2 linked regions of the Sporomusa sphaeroides DSM 2875 genome follow. Each later gene encodes a partner of the first gene's protein in a complex. Links are inferred from orthologs where the notes say so. Each region holds a gene or a part of one and is shown in the gene's direction. Other genes may lie near its edges. The genes, in order: hfq and SPSPH_RS21605.

Region 1 (8,254 bases):
TTCACCTAAGTATGGCCGAATTGCGCATAAAAAACTTGTTAAATGGAAAACATGACCATATGGTGGCTGCCATGGGGCTGGCAGCAGGCATGTCAGTGCTTGACTGCACCTTAGGTCTGGCGACAGATGCTATTGTTGCCAGTTTTGTAACCGGTGAAAGCGGCCAGGTTGTTGGACTGGAAAGTTCACCCATAATAGCTTTGATAACCAGACTTGGACTGCAAAATTTTGCGCTTGAACCTCAGCCTGAATATGATATCACCAGCGCTTTACGCCGGATTAAAGTGGAAAACGCCGATTATTTTCAGTATCTCTTAGCAGTACCGGATTGCAGTTTTGATGTTGTATACTTTGACCCCATGTTTCGTCAGCCAATTTATAAGAGCTCTAACTTACAGCCGATTAGAAATTTGGCAGATAACCGTTCTCTTACACCGGAAGCTGTGGAGCAAGCCTGCCGGATAGCCAGGCAAAAAGTTGTGATAAAAGAAGCGGCAGGCAGTGGTGAGTTCTCGCGTCTGGGGATAACGACAATCGTTGGCGGCAAATACAGCAGCATACAATATGGCATTATCGACTGTCACGCAGACAAAGCTGCCGGAGGCCAATTATGACAGAACGCTTGATAGTAATCATTGGCCCCACTGCCGTAGGCAAAACCAAACTAAGTATTGATTTGGCGAAAAAATTCAACACCCAAATTATTTCCGGCGACTCTATGCTGGTGTACAAGGGATTGGATGTTGGTACCGCCAAACCCAGCCTGGCTGAGCGTGATGGTGTGATGCATCATCTTATTGACATCTTAGAGCCGGCTGCAGAATTTAATGTTGTTGATTTTCGCAATTATGCCCAAAAACTTATTACACAAATCAATAACACCGGACATATTCCCATTTTGGCGGGCGGCACCGGCCTGTACGTGCGGGCACTGCTTGAAGGATACCGCTTCAGTCAGGCTCCCGGCGATGAGGTCCTGCGGCAGAAACTGGCCGACCTGGCGGCAGAGCAAGGGAATGAATACCTGCATACTCTTCTAGCAAAAGTTCAGCCAGACACTGCTGCCAGGCTGCATCCTAATGATTTGCGCCGGATAATCAGGGCACTGGAAGTATTCTATGTAAGCGGCGAAACTGTTTCTCAAGACAAAACAGCACCTACGGAGCTTCTTTATAATGCTGCTGTTATTGGACTTACTATGGATAGAGCCAGGTTATACGAAAGGATTAACCGACGGGTTGATATCATGGTTGAGCAAGGTTTGGTAGATGAAGTAGCCAGACTGCTGCAGCAGGGAGTATTGCCTGGCTGTCAAGCTATGCGCGGCATTGGGTATAAAGAGATTATTGAGCATCTGAGCGAAGGGAAAGAATTAGCTACCGCTGTTGAACAGGTAAAACAAGCCACGAGAAACTTTGCCAAACGGCAATTGACCTTTTACCGGCGTATGTCTTATATAACCTGGTTTGATGTGGACAATTTCGGTAATTACAATAATTTACTGGAAGCTATTTACAAGTATGTTGCAGGAAAGTTTTGTATAAGGTAGAATAGAAAAAGAGTAGAACATTGATACGGAGGGGTTTCATTTGACTAACAAAGTCATTAATCTGCAAGACAGTTTTTTAAATCAAGTACGAAAAGAAAGCGTGCCGGTAATTATATATTTGGTTAATGGATTTCAATTGCGTGGAGCCGTAAGAGGTTTTGATAATTTTACCGTAATAATTGAAAACGAAGGTAAACAGCAGTTAGTCTATAAACATGCAATTTCAACAGTGACTCCGTTTCGTCCATTGTCTGCCAATTTGCATGAGAAAAAAGAGGAAGCCGTTAAAACCGATAAATAAATTAGCCGTGTCTTGCAGTACTCCAGGCAGATGCCTGGAGTACTTTTTCACATCAGGCTTGTCATAGAATCCTTGCATCATATATAATTAAGGTAATATTTAGAATTTAATTAAAATAAATTGGTTTTTTCTACCAAACCAGGAAGGAACTGGCGCGATTTTGTCGAATATGTTGTAATATGCATTAATATATTAGAGAATTGCAGGGAGGATGCCAATGGTAACGCTGAGCGAAACAATTAAAGTAGCTATCGCTGACGACAACAAAGAGTTCTCGGAGATTCTCCAGGAATGTCTTAGCCGAGAGTCTGATATTGAGTTAGTTGGTGTAGCTTATAACGGAGAACAAATGCTATCGATTATTGAAGAAAGATCTCCGGATGTTATAGTCTTAGACATCATTATGCCACATTTAGACGGGATCGGTGTTTTGGAGCGCATTAACGCTTCAGCTAACAAACGCCCCAAGATCATTATGCTGACCGCGTTCGGTCAGGAAAGCATTACTCAGCGGGTAGTAGAACTAGGTGCCGATTACTATGTTTTAAAACCTTTCAACATGGACGTGCTTATTAATCGAATCAGGCAATTAGCCGGAACGGCTGTCACTACCCGTCCGGTTACTGCCGCCGCTACTGTACCGGCAGTTAAGACCCGGCCCATAGATGTAGAGGTTACCAATATCATCAGAGAAATTGGTATTCCGGCGCATATTAAGGGCTATCAATATCTTCGCGATGCCATTATGATGATCGTCGCTGAGGTAGAATTGTTAGGAGCTGTCACGAAAGTTCTCTATCCTATGATTGCTGAGAAATACTCTACTACTCCCAGCCGCGTTGAGCGGGCTATCCGCCATGCCATTGAGGTGGCTTGGAACCGGGGCAATATTGACATGATTAATAAATTATTTGGTTATACCATTAAGCTTGACAAAGGTAAACCTACCAATTCGGAATTCATGGCGATGATTGCCGATAAACTCCGCATGGAAATGAGAGCCAGCTAAGCTGTACAAACCCTCTGGACAATTAAGTCAGGAGGGTTTGTTTCGTCTGGCAGGATTTTTGCATCAGGCAATGAATAAATACATAACATTGATCAAACAAACTAGTGCCTTGTCTCACCTAAAATTTGAGATTAGATAGCAAGGATTTTTTCGTCCTGCTAGGCGGAGGAGCCGCGCATATCGGACATATGTAAGGCGACGACAACAACGCAGGGCGGAAAAAGACTGCTATATAACCCAAAGAATTAGGTGAGACAAGGTACTCGGATATGGAGGCAGTATGAATCAATACAAAATCCTGGCAATTAATCCCGGTTCAACCTCAACAAAAATAGCGGTATATACCAATGAACAAATTGATTTTGAGCAAGTTATCCGTCATAGTACTACTGAATTGAAAGCCTTTGCCAAAGTCTGTGATCAATATGACTACCGGTTGAAATTAGTAGAAGCGGCTTTGGCGGACAATAATATTAAAGTAAGCCACTTGTCGGCTGTTGTTGGACGCGGTGGGCCATTAAAACCGCTTGCCAGCGGGACCTATGCCGTTAATGATGCTATGGCTGAAGATTTAATCATAGGAGTACAAACCGAACATGCTTCCAATCTGGGCGGGCTTTTAGCCCGGGGTATAGCCAGCCAGGTACAAATCCCGGCTTTTATTGTTGATCCGGTAAGTGTTGATGAATTTGAACCGTTGGCCCGTATTACCGGTTTACCGGAGATTTCCCGCCGCAGTCTGTTCCACGCCCTTAATATGAAAGCCGTAGCCCATAGAGTTGCCAAGGAAACGGGCAAAGAATACACGGCTCTTACGTTAATCCTGGTTCATCTTGGCGGTGGTATTTCCGTCGGGATACAACGAGGAGGCAGGATGATTGATGTCAGCAACCCGAATGATTTAGGACCGTTTTCACCAGAACGTGCCGGCAGTTTGCCGTCCTATGGCCTTGTCAATATGTGCTTCTCCGGCAAGTATAGTCTTGATGACATAAATAAGAAACTGGTTGGACAAGGTGGCCTGGTAGCGCATCTTGGCACCAATGACGGACGGGAAGTAGAAAGCCGTATTGCTAACGGTGATACTAAAGCGGCGCTTATTTATGAAGCTATGGCTTACCAGGTGGCAAAAGAAATTGGTGCCATGGCCACAGTGGTAAACGGTGCTCTGGATGCCATTGTCCTGACCGGCGGTTTGGCCCATTCGACCATGCTTGTAAAAATGATTACCGACCGAGTGAAATTTATCAATCAGGTCTTGGTATATCCGGGCGAAGATGAGCTTCAGGCATTGGTTGAAGGTGCTTTACGGGTGCTGCGCGGCGAAGAAGCCGCAAAAATATATGAATAACAGGTAAGGAAAAGCGATGACAGATAACCGTATCACAATTTTTGTCGGGGAATTTGGCAGCGGCAAGACGGAATTAGCCGTCAATTATGCGCTGGCGCTGAAAGCTAAGGGAATGGATACAGCTATTGTCGACATTGATTTGGTAAAACCGTATTTCCGCACCAGGGAAAACCGTGAGCTGCTGGAGCGGAACGGCGTAAGGGTAGTTGCGCCTGAGCCGCGGCTGTCACATGCCGACTTGCCGGTATTACCCCACAATATACTCGAAGTGCTGTCCCAGACCAATACCCATGTAGTCATGGATGTTGGCGGTGGCGAGTCGGCCATTGTCTTAGGGCAGCTTAACCGGCATTTTGCTCAATATGCTTACCAGGCTTTGCTGGTTATTAATACCAGACGCCCCTTTACCAGTGATGTTCAGGGCATTATTCACACCCTGCAACGTATCGAACAAGTTTCACGGCTCAAAATCAGCGGTTTGGTCAGTAATACTAATCTTGGCCCGGAAACAACCCTGGAACATGTTTACCAGGGGCTGAGTATTGTTGAACAGGCTGCCCGGCAATTGTCTCTGCCTGTTAATTGGGTAGTGGTTCCCGAATGGCTTGCAGCAACTGCCAACAGCAAAACACCGCTGTTTGTTTTGACACCTCATACGCATTATCCGTGGATGGAGTAAAGGTAAAAACGGGAAAACCGTGGCTTTGCCCACGGTTTTCCGTTTACTGCCTGGTTTTGGTAATGACTTCGTGCAGCGTACTATAGTTTTTGCTTAATCTTTGTAATTCTTTCAGTAAATCTTTAATTTTACCGCTAAAATACAGGCCATTATTGGCAATTACTTTCATTGGGACATTCCCCCTTATGAGGAATATATGATAAGGCTTGGTAACATATACCATAAAAACTTGGAGGTAATTCTATGCCGCATACCGAAATTGATTTATATGAAAAGCCGGTAAGCTCAAATCGTTTATTTGAAGGTAAAATCATTAATTTAAGACAGGATGAGGTTATGCTTCCCAATGGACGTACCGTAACACGGGAAGTAGTGGAACATCCCGGCGCTGTTGCTGTTGTGCCGATAACCAAAACGGGGCAGGTTGTTTTAGTCCGTCAGTTCCGGCATCCTGTCGGCCGGATCATTCTGGAAGTTCCTGCAGGCAAGCTCGACAGAAACGAAAAACCGGAAGACTGCGCTCTGCGGGAGCTGGCTGAAGAAACCGGCTTTGTTGCCAACAAACTGCACAAACTGACATCCATGTACACAACCCCCGGATTTTCCAATGAAGTGATTCACCTGTATCTGGCTGAAGATCTGGTGGAATCCGACCAGCGGCCTGATGAAGATGAATTTATCAAAACCGAACAGTATACTCCTGAACAAATCCGTCAAATGATTAGAAGTGGTGAAATTTGTGATGCCAAAAGTTTGGTGGCACTGTGTCTGGCTGGGATCTAGACCATGCTAAATCAATATTTTGCTGATCTGCACATTCATGTCGGCATGAGTGAAAGCGGCAAATGGGTAAAAATTCCTACTTCCCGCCGGTTAACTGTGCGGGAAATTTTAAGTGAGGCTGCCAACCGCAAAGGTATGGATATTGTCGGTATCGTTGATGCGTTATCACCATTGGTGCTGGCCGATATTAAACAGCTTGTGTCAGAAGGTTTGCTTATGCCGGTTAATAGCGGCGGGTATATCTATAAGGAGCATATGCTGCTGGTGCTTGGCGCGGAAATCGAGACACGGGAGCCCAATGGCGGTTTGGCACATACCCTGGTTTTTGTTCCCGATATTGAGACAATGGCGGCGTTTTCCAACTATATGTGCCGGTTTATCCGCAATATCAATCTTAGTTCGCAGAACGCCCACATGCCATTGAACCAGCTTATTACTATTGCCGGCAATTTTGACGCGCTCATTGTGCCGGCCCACGTTTTTACGCCACATAAAAGTTTGTATGGCGTGTGCTGTGATAAGTTGTCTCACATTCTCGGCGATAAAGAACTGAATCAACTGGCGGCAATTGAGCTGGGGCTCAGCTCTGACAGCGATATGGCAGATAGAATTGGTGAATTGAGTGAGTATACCTTCATTACTAACTCAGATGCCCATTCATTAGATAAAATTGCCCGGGAGTATAACATCTTTGGCATGGAAGCCTTGTCTTTTGCTGAAATAGCCAAAACCTTAGCCCGCAGCGGTGGCCGGCAGGTAACAGCCAACTATGGCCTTGATCCCAGACTGGGGAAATACCATCACACCTTTTGTTCCAACTGCGCTTTTACTGATACTTACGGCTTGACAGGCAACTGCTGTCCGCAATGCGGCGGCAGCAGCCTGGTAAAGGGTGTGTTTGACCGGATCAACGAAATAGCTGATTATCCTGAACCCCGCCATCCCGCTTACCGTCCCCGCTATTGTTATCAAATTCCTTTGGAATTTATTCCTGGCCTGGGGAAGAAAAATATGGCTAACTTGCTGGAAGCCTTTGATACAGAGATGAATATTCTGCATTACGTCACCTATGATGCTTTGGCCCAAGTGGCGGGCAGTAAAATCGCCGATTTTATTATCTGCGCCCGTACAGGAGCGGCGGCCATCACTGCCGGTGGCGGCGGAATCTATGGGCGGATGGTTAAGACCGATGGTTAAAATGTAGTGGACAAAAAGGTCTAAACAGTTTTAGCAGAACATATATTGTAGCAGTACTAGCAGCCCACCAAGCCCAAATCCGCAGTGTTCTTTCATCCTACGGTTTTAGACTTGGCAGGCTGCTGGCAGGGAGGTACATGCATGCTAAAACTGCTTCGCAAGAATGCTGTCGAGTATATCCGTGCGAATATTGTCGCCTATTTTTTCATGATTCTCATATTTATTATTGGCATAGTTATTGGTGCAATGGCAGTAAAGACACTGCCTGATGAACAAAAAACTGAACTCATCGGTTATTTGCAGGTATTTTTTCAGGGCTTAACCGGGCAGCAGGAAGGAATAAGTGACACCCATTCCTTATTAACCAGTGTAATGTTTAATAATATCAAAATGATTGGCATCATGTGGCTGCTGGGTTTTACTATTGTCGGGATACCTTTTGTGCTGTTTTTGGTTTGCTTGCGAGGGTTCGTCATTGGTTTTACGGTTGGTTTTTTAGTCAATGAATATATAATGAAAGGTTTGCTGTTTGCTCTTGTTTCCGTTTTACCGCATAATTTTCTGGCTGTACCTGCCATTTTGGCCACCGGTGTGGCGGCGACAAGTTTTTCCCTGATGTTAGTGCGACGCAAGAATAAAGAGAATTTATTTTATAACTCGATTTCTTACTCGGTATTTTGCTTAATCATGCTGGTGCTCATGTTGGGTGCAACCTTGATAGAAGTATACATTTCACCGGTATTTATGAAAACCGCGGCACAAATCATTATTAATTAGCAAAGGCTGCATAGTAGTAGGCTATGCAGCCTTTGTCAATTTATTTATATGTCAACACAAGACCCGGCGCGGGTGGCTGTCATACGACGGGCGCTTAACCTCTGCTTATGTATAACAGCCACCCGCGCTTCAGGAATATTGTCAGATGAAAGGACTGTGCCTGCGGTTTCTTTTACCCTGACAGGCAATATACCTTTTTCAAAAACAGGAATAAGGATGCTATTTGAATTTTTAAAATAAGAATAAACCTACTATGTGATGAATAAGTATGATATTAAGTTAAGTTTTCCTGCCTATAATCCTGTAGAACGTTGATTTTACTGGGCATATAGGCTTTTTCTTTTTGCTCTGGGCGGGGTGGTATTACAATAAATATTACAACGGGGCTGATTTAGGGGTGTTTTTGGTGCTTATAAATAGGGGTAAATATAAAAAAATAGAAAGGGTATTGATTTTGGAATGCAAATAGGATAATATAAAAATAAATTAACCACTTAGATGGTCAGTTTAAAGGTGGGATACTAATGAGTCCTGATGAATTAATTTACAGACTTCAAAAAATAGAGGTTACTTTGTCCAGAACAACCCTAAATCGATATGAGCGTGAT
Region 2 (8,241 bases), 2.7 Mb from region 1 along the record:
GTTGGCATCTTTCTCAGAGGGAACCGATTCGCCGGTTAGCGCCGATTCTTCTATTTGAAGGTTGGCGCTTTCAATCAGTCTGATATCGGCAGGGATAAACCGCCCCGCGTCGATGACCACAATGTCGCCTACTACTATGTCTTCAGAGTTAATTTCCTGGATTTGTCCGTCACGTTTTACCAGTGATTTCGGCGTAGTCATTTGCTGCAGCGCCTCAACCGCTTTTTCTGCTTTGTACTCTTGGATAACACCAATAGCCGCATTTAAGAATACTACTAACAGAATGATAATTGCGTCTACATATTCACCAATTACCAGGGTGATAACGGCCGCCCCCAGCAGCACATAGATCAGCATATCCTGAAGATGGGAAAAAAATAGCGCTATTAAACTTTTCTTAGGTTTACCCTCGAGCTTATTTTCACCATACTGAGCCAGCCGGGCCTGCGCTTCTTCGGTAGTCAGCCCCGTAGCCGGGTCGACCTTACATTCTGTAAGAACTTCCGGCGCCGATTTTGCAAACCACATAATCAGTCACATTCCTTTCTGTTACATAATCACGACAAGTGTTATTCATCCAATAAAGAAAATACGACTTACTCCGAGCCTTTGGCGACAGCGGCAGCCGATGGGATAAAAATCCGGGCGCAGCGACCGCTTAATCCGATTGATGCATTCTTGAAAAGTTTAACCCTCTGTAACCATGGTTATGTACCTACAGCAAAATAAAAAATGCGGATTAGTTATTGACAATCAGGCTTTCAGGCTGCCGGCCAAACTGTCCACCCGGCGTATAGCCTGTAAAACCATATCGGCGGTAACGGTAAACGGCATATTTTTCATGTCCGGAGTCAATATCGTCGCCGCAGCCACCACTGTTAGCTCCTCTGCAGTCAGGTCAAGGAGCTGACTCAGCGTTGTGGGAACCGCGCAACGTTCGGCAATATGTATTGCTTCAATAATTTCAGCATCCGAACGGTCTTCCAAAGCCAACAAAAATAAGTTGCCATAACCAACAAGCAGCCCATGTCCGACTTCATGCGCTCTCGGTATTTTGGTTAAGCCGTTATGCAGGCCGTGTGCGGCGGCGGACCGGATTTTTTCCCCGCCGAAAATCGAAGCCAGCCCTGCATATAAAATAATGGCATCCACCGTCGAATCCAAGGCTTCATGGAATATTTTCGACTCCACGGCTTGCCGGGCTTCACCGCCAAACCGCTCAATCAAATCATAGCATAACCTGCCGTTTGCCAGCGCAGCCAAGGTCATACTGGTTTTCTCCGCACACTCGATACTGACGCGATACTCATACCATTTAGCCATGGTATCGCCCATACCGGCCGCCAGCCAGCGGACAGGCGCATCAAGAATAACCTCAGTATCAATGACGGTTGCCGCCGGACATTCATCAAAAGACACTATCTCGACGAACTCACCCTCATCAGTGTAAACAACCGATACCGTAGTAATCGCAGCACAAGTCGCTGCAATAGTCGGAACGGTTATAACCGGCAGCTGACATTCCCAGGCGATGATTTTACCAATATCAAGTGCCTTGCCACCGCCAACGGCAATCACACAATCGGCTTGCGATTGTTTTGTTGCCGCAACTAACTCATTGATGTTGCGCCGCGAACATTCTCCGCCATACCACCGGCTTGCGGCAATGCTAACTCCGGCCTTTTCCAGACTGACATGCAGCTTCTGCTCCGTCTTGGTCAACGCGGTTTTGCCACCTACAATAAACGCTTTTGTTCCTAAAGTCTTGCAATAATCCCCCAGCGAACCCAATGCGCCAAAGCCGCGAAATACTTTACAGGGGAAATCCACCCTTTCAATTATTGTTCTCACAAGCTACCCACTCCCTATACTTAGTTGTGATGTAAATCTCACAGCTTTTGCAGCTTTTTTTCATCAAAATATCACTAGCAATCCTTCTGTAATCGATACCCGTAGTATTCTTTTAGTATATAGACAGGCCATAAGTTCGTCAAGGGTATTACAAACCGTAAATAATCCGGTCTTTTCATTGACAAAACAGCAATAAGAGTCCGTATCACCAAAAGTGGCGCGGACTCTTATTGCATGCTTATCTTATCGAATGAAGTTTGTCATTTTCTTTCTTTCCAGGGCGACAGGAGGTACCAAAGGTTTACCGGCAGCCAGAACCTTTAATAACCAGGCCATATTTTTGCCTAAAACACGCATAATTTGATTACCTTCCTCATCCTGTTCCGCTTCCCCGGGTTTAAGACCATGAGTGACATTCCAGTAATTTGTCGTCGGTACAAGCATCTCGGAATACGTGATATAGTGGTTCAGCGAATCAAAGGTTGAAACACCGCCCGACCGCCTTACCGCCACCACGGTTGCGCCAACTTTATGCCGCAGCATGGACTTGTTAACCGAAGTCACATAAAAGGCCCGGTCTAAGAAGGACTTCATTGTCCCGGCAATGCCGGCATAATGAACCGGTGAGCCTAATACGATTCCATCAGCTTCCTTCATCTTCTGAATCCAGTCATTTACCCCGTCATCGCCAAATACACAGCGTTCATCCTGATTTTTGACACAACCCATACAGGCCGTGCAACCTCTTATAACCTGGTTGCCAACATGAATGAGTTCAAATTCTATGCCTTCTTCTTTGAGAGCTTCCCCGACAACGGCAAGTGCATGATGGGTATTACCTTTCGCGCGGGGACTTCCATTAAAAGCAACTACCTTCATAATTTACGCCTCCTAAACAGCATCGCTAAATTATTGGCACAGAAAGCGCCTTTATCAGTACCATTATATATTGGAAAATACAGCTACACAAGTCCGCACCAAAATGGTGCTTTGCATAAATTCATTTTTCAGGATAATACTACCTATTATGGAAATCGCGGAATGGGGGGTTAGTATGAAACAACAAAGTAAAAATCCAAAAGACTTAGATCTTGACGCCGCCCGGGTCAGCCATGACAGCGGTTATCTCACCACCAATCAGGGTGTTGGTATTAGTAACACCGATGATGCTCTCAAAGCAGGCAAACGCGGCCCAACCCTAATGGAGGATTTTATCTTCCGGGAAAAAGTTACCCATTTTGACCATGAACGAATTCCTGAGCGCATTGTTCACGCTCGCGGGTCAGGAGCACATGGTTATTTTCAGGTTTATAAAAACCTTACTCATCTGACAAAAGCTCATTTTCTCAGCGATCCCAAGCTGGTTACGCCGGTCTTTGTCCGTTTTTCCACCGTTGCAGGCTTTCGCGGTTCTGCGGATACAGTACGGGATGTCCGTGGTTTTGCGGTCAAATTCTACACGCAGGAAGGCAACTATGATATTGTTGGCAACAACATGCCGGTGTTCTTTATTCAGGATGCCATTAAGTTCCCTGATCTCATCCATGCCTTAAAACCGGAACCCAACAATGAAATGCCCCAGGCGGCCTCAGCCCATGACACCTTCTGGGACTTTGTGGTGAATACTCCGGAGACCATGCACAATGTCATGTGGCTGATGTCTCCCCGCGCTGTTCCCAAGAGCTATCGCATGATGGAGGGCTTTGGCATTAACACCTTCCGTCTGGTCAACGCCAAAGGTGAGTTTAAATTTGTAAAATTTCACTGGAAGCCTATTCTGGGTGTCCATTCCCTCGTCTGGGATGAGGCCCAGAAGGCTGCTGGCAAAGATCCTGATTTTAACCGCCGGGACCTTTGGGAGAATATTGAAAATGGCAATCCGGCCGAATTTGAACTTGGCATTCAGGTGCTGGCTCCAGAGGATGAGTTCAAGTTTGATTTCGATATTCTGGACTGCACCAAGCTTTGGCCTGAGGAGTTAATCCCTGTGCAGAAAATCGGCAAGATGACACTGAACCAGAATCCGGATAATTTTTTTGCCGAAACAGAACAGGTGGCTTTTTGTCCGGCCAATGTGGTGCCAGGCATCGATTTTACCAATGATCCTATGCTCCAGGGCCGGCTGTTCTCCTATCTGGACACCCAGATTTCCCGTCTGGGAGGTCCCAACTTCCAACAGCTTCCCATTAACCGCCCGCTGCCCAAGGTTAACAACAACCAACGGGACGGCATGCACCGCATGACCATTGACAAGGGGCAAACCAGCTACTATCCCAACTCCCTGAATATGGGAGAGCCTCACGCCGCCCGCGCCGGTGAAAGCCATTTCGAACACTATCAGGAAAAGGTGGATGGCCACATTGTCCGGGAACGCAGTGAGAGCTTCCGGGATCACTACACCCAGCCGGCGTTGTTTTGGAACAGTATGTCTGACTGGGAAAGAAAGCACATTATTGATGCTTTCCGGTTCGAGCTGGGCAAATGCAAAAATAAGAATACCCACCAAAAGCTTGTGGATATGCTGGGCAATGTTGATCCGGAACTGGCCCAAAAGGTTGCGGAAGGCTTGGGCGCCACCCCTCCGGCCAACACGGCAAATCCTACAACAGTTTCCTCAGCCGCACTCAGTATGGCCAATACTGCAAATAGCCCGAAAACCAGAAAGGTAGCTATCCTGATTGGAAACGGGTTCGACAAAGCACAGTTTGATGCTATTACCTCCGCTCTCACAGCCGCCGGTGCTTGTTTTGATGTGGTATCCTGCAAGCTTGGACCAGCCACTGCTCAGGATAACAGCACGGTAGAGTGTACCCAGACTTACACCACCACGGCCGCCGTCTTTTACGATGCTGTTTATATCCCTGGCGGCTCCCATATAGAGTCCCTCAAAGGCTCGGCAGATGTACAAAGTTTCCTCGGAGACACCTTTAACCATTATAAGACCATCGGTCTGAGCGGTGAAGCGACAGCTATGCTAACCCTGTTGCGACCTGGACAAAATGCGGAACCAGGCGTCATCTGCGATCTAACCGGCAACATGAAGAGTTATACTGCTGCGTTTCTGGAAGGACTTACACAAGGTCGCCATTTTCAGCGAAAGCTCTGATAATCTCAGCGGCACGCAAAACTAAATTCTGTTAAACACAACAAACCCGTGTAAATCAAAGATTTACACGGGTTTGTTGCTGGTGCGCCCGAGAGACTCGAACCCCCGCAAAACGCGGTTTAGAAGGTAAGTCAACCTGACCCTATTTTCCCCGGAAATAATCTTCATCTTTCCTGGAAACACTAAAAAATAAAAGCTGAGAGGTATTAAACATGTCTAAAGGTGATAGTGGAGCAACTCAACAAGATAGCTTCAATAAAAACGTGTCCGAGCAAGCACCGGTCAAATACAATAATCCGCCAACAAGCGGTGCAATTCAGGATAAATTACGTGATGAGCCTGCTGTTAAAGCAAATCAAAATGTTTATGACGCTTTGTCAGAGTAATCCAGCCAGGAGGACGTCATGACAATATTTGCAATCGTAATATTAATAGCTATCATCGGTTTGGTTATTGTATATTTTGACAGATTGACTTCTCCTTGGCGGTAATTAATGGCCTCACCGCTATAATTGCCACTCCCTGATTACACGGCCACAGGGGCAGGTATAAAGAACAAACCACTTCATCCAGAAGGATCAAGCGGCTAATCAATGCTTCCCCATTAAGTTTTAAGCTACACTTTCTTCTAACTCTCTAATAAAATCAGGTAAGTCGGCCAGCAACTCTTCCAGTTCTTCTTCAGTTAAAGTAATCTCCAAATTATCAGGTGCCTTCTCCATCACTAACACCACCTTCAGTTAATAATGACTAACTTAATAATATACCAAAAATCAAGATAATTAGTTAAGACCTTGTAAATATTCGGTTAAAACCCAGCGATAACCCTGCTTACAAAACGCAAACAAGCCTTCCAGCCAAACGCCGGAAGGCTTGTTCTTTCTGGTGCGCCCGGAGGGACTCGAACCCCCGCAAGACGCGGTTTAGGAAACCACCGCTCTATCCACCTGAGCTACGGACGCAGATTTCATATCTTTTTCGCCATTTCTAGCCTCTTGCTCCATACCAAAACATGCAATTGACGGTTGCTCAAATGATGTCAACCCAGCATAATTAGCGACTTCGGCAGTAGTGGCAATACTAAAGATAACGCTATTTAGTATAGCATTTTGAATGAGGCATTGTCAATTGTCGGGTATTGCCAATTTTCTTTCTAAACTGCCACTCACTGAATCACTACGTCATAACCCTCATGCCCAAGTGCCTGCAAAGCGCATTCCAGGTCTTTGGCTTTTACCAAAATGTAATCTGTATTGTAGGTAGAAACAGCAAAAATGCTTACCTTGACTTTAGCAAGTATTGTGGCTACCACCGACAATATGCCTACCAGGCTAAAATCCAGTATGCCGGCAATTTTTAGTGCCCGCCAGCCTCTTTCACAGACCACATCTTCGGGGATAACCACCTCAGAGCAGACAATAGAAAGCTCCTCCGTTGTTTTCGTAATGGAAAAAAACTCGCCCTGGTATGCCCACTGCGGAATACTCTGGCTTGCACACAGCCGGCAAACACCCAGTGTGTCAACTAAAACCTCGAACTTTAATTTTTCTGTCATTACTTACCTCCCCTCCTCATAACAGCCTCACCACTATCCGGAAATCCAGTCAATGTTGTTTTTGCTTTCCTGTATGTCGTCGACAGTATCTGCCACACCCATATCATGCTACTATCCCCTGACATTTTGGCCTTGACAGTAAATAGATTTTTAATAATTGCATGCGATAATCAAGTCGTAGAATTTTAAGCACTTATAGGAGGAATGCATGTGGCAGCAAAGGTAATTCCGTTTCCTGACAAGTATGAACCCAATATACCGGAAATAGAGAAGCTTATGCGGGAATGGTTGTGCAATGTGTCAGATGAGCGCAATTTCATTGACACGGTTGCCGCACGGATGATGAGTTTTATTCAGAACTATGCCAATACATGGTTTGAACCAAATTTCAATTTATCAGTACCGCCAACATTGACTTTTGAAGAGCGGAAAGCCCTCATAGCCTCCATTGAAACCGGTGTTGATGAGACGGCCAGGCAGGTGCAGGAGATGATTAACAGGATAATCATCGAACGGTTTTTGCTTGAAATAGAAATATATGAAACCAGGAAAAGCCAAACGCATTTTTCCCTAAACGGTAAATGAAACAGCCGCATAAAGGCCCGAAGCATTTGTAGAGTAATTAACTACAGATGCTTATTTTTTTGTTATGGCAAAATCCATCCTCAAGACAGTTCCCCTGCTTGCTGCTCATCTGGGCCAATACATAATAATCATAACCCCAATCAACGATATCACACCGCCGATAATATCGAATTTATCCGGTACAACCTTATCTACACCCCAGCCCCAAAGAATGGACAAGGCGATAAACACTCCGCCATAGGCGGCATACACCCGGCCAAAGTTCGCCGGCTGCAAGGTTGGTATCACCCCATACAAGACAAGAATTACGGCACCGGCGACCGCATAGCTAATCCCTTTGCCTTCCCTTAGCCAAAGCCATATCAGATAGCCGCCGCCAATCTCAAATAAGCCTGCCAGGATAAAATAGCCTATTGATTTTAAAAGTTCCATACTCTCCCCCACTGATTGATAATCGTTTTCATCCATCTATTTACTATAGCAGATTTTAGGCAAAGCGTAAATAAAAGGAAATTTTACAAATGCCCTCCTGCCACAGCTTTTACCCAAAGGCAAGTTGTACTAAAAGCATATAGAGCACTGTGCCGCCGCCAATACTGAGAAGGGTATTATTCAGTTTCAAGTGCAGCAGTACAATTGCGCCGATGGCTATAGCTTCAGGAATACCGTAAGGGGCAGCTAAAGGGGATACATTTTTCAAACAATACACGATTAAAAGCCCGATGGCCGCAAAGGGCAAAGTTTTGCCCAGATAGAGGATATATGCCGGCGTTTTATTGCTGTCAGGAAACAGAATAAACGGCAACGCTCTTGTCAGAAGCGTTCCGAAAGCAATGACCGCAATAATAAGCAAAGACTGCTGGACTGTCTGGATCATTCTGCCGCTCTCCTTTCAAGCCTTGCTCTAAGCAGGGTTAATAGCACAACAATCATTATCATAGACGGAATAATAAAGTTACCGGCACCAAAAAGCAACAGACACAGCGCCGATGCAGCTATACCGATAATAGCCGGGGCATGGTATTTCTGCGATTTCCATTGTTCGATAAAGATGACTACAAACAGCGCGGTCATAACAAAGTCGATGCCCTTGGTGTTAAAGGCGACCATGGAACCCAAAATCCCGCCCAAGGCGGAGCCAATG

Evidence for each region.
Region 2: the proteins of hfq (region 1) and SPSPH_RS21605 are in contact, whole or in part, in a crystal structure (PDB 3VU3), measured with the Escherichia coli proteins. The link is inferred for Sporomusa sphaeroides DSM 2875 from one-to-one orthologs.

What each region holds. Positions count from the first base shown.
Region 1 is NZ_CP146991.1:1,986,195-1,994,448, forward strand. Bases 314-3,219 are described here. They hold hfq (RNA chaperone Hfq), read left to right. Parts: upstream 314-1,589; coding sequence 1,590-1,850; downstream 1,851-3,219. Other genes in these bases: SPSPH_RS09015 (class I SAM-dependent methyltransferase), read left to right, coding at 314-614; miaA (tRNA (adenosine(37)-N6)-dimethylallyltransferase MiaA), read left to right, coding at 611-1,549; spo0A (sporulation transcription factor Spo0A), read left to right, coding at 2,068-2,859; buk (butyrate kinase), read left to right, coding at 3,140-3,219. In the rest of the region: more of SPSPH_RS09015, read left to right, coding at 1-313; more of buk, read left to right, coding at 3,220-4,210; SPSPH_RS09040 (hypothetical protein), read left to right, coding at 4,227-4,889; SPSPH_RS09045 (hypothetical protein), read right to left, coding at 4,933-5,058; SPSPH_RS09050 (NUDIX hydrolase), read left to right, coding at 5,133-5,672; SPSPH_RS09055 (endonuclease Q family protein), read left to right, coding at 5,676-6,869; spoIIM (stage II sporulation protein M), read left to right, coding at 7,011-7,646; SPSPH_RS09065 (hypothetical protein), read left to right, coding at 8,171-8,254. UniProt on the Escherichia coli protein: RNA chaperone that binds small regulatory RNA (sRNAs) and mRNAs to facilitate mRNA translational regulation in response to envelope stress, environmental stress and changes in metabolite concentrations.
Region 2 is NZ_CP146991.1:4,686,457-4,694,697, forward strand. The notes cover bases 2,539-5,431. They hold SPSPH_RS21605 (catalase), read left to right. Parts: upstream 2,539-2,905; coding sequence 2,906-4,957; downstream 4,958-5,431. Other genes in these bases: SPSPH_RS21600 (flavodoxin family protein), read right to left, coding at 2,539-2,730; SPSPH_RS21610 (hypothetical protein), read left to right, coding at 5,170-5,343. In the rest of the region: SPSPH_RS21590 (calcium-translocating P-type ATPase, PMCA-type), read right to left, coding at 1-528; SPSPH_RS21595 (iron-containing alcohol dehydrogenase family protein), read right to left, coding at 754-1,851; more of SPSPH_RS21600, read right to left, coding at 2,095-2,538; SPSPH_RS21620 (ACT domain-containing protein), read right to left, coding at 6,123-6,512; SPSPH_RS21625 (hypothetical protein), read left to right, coding at 6,723-7,097; SPSPH_RS21630 (YnfA family protein), read right to left, coding at 7,203-7,529; SPSPH_RS21635 (branched-chain amino acid transporter permease), read right to left, coding at 7,639-7,974; SPSPH_RS21640 (AzlC family ABC transporter permease), read right to left, coding at 7,971-8,241.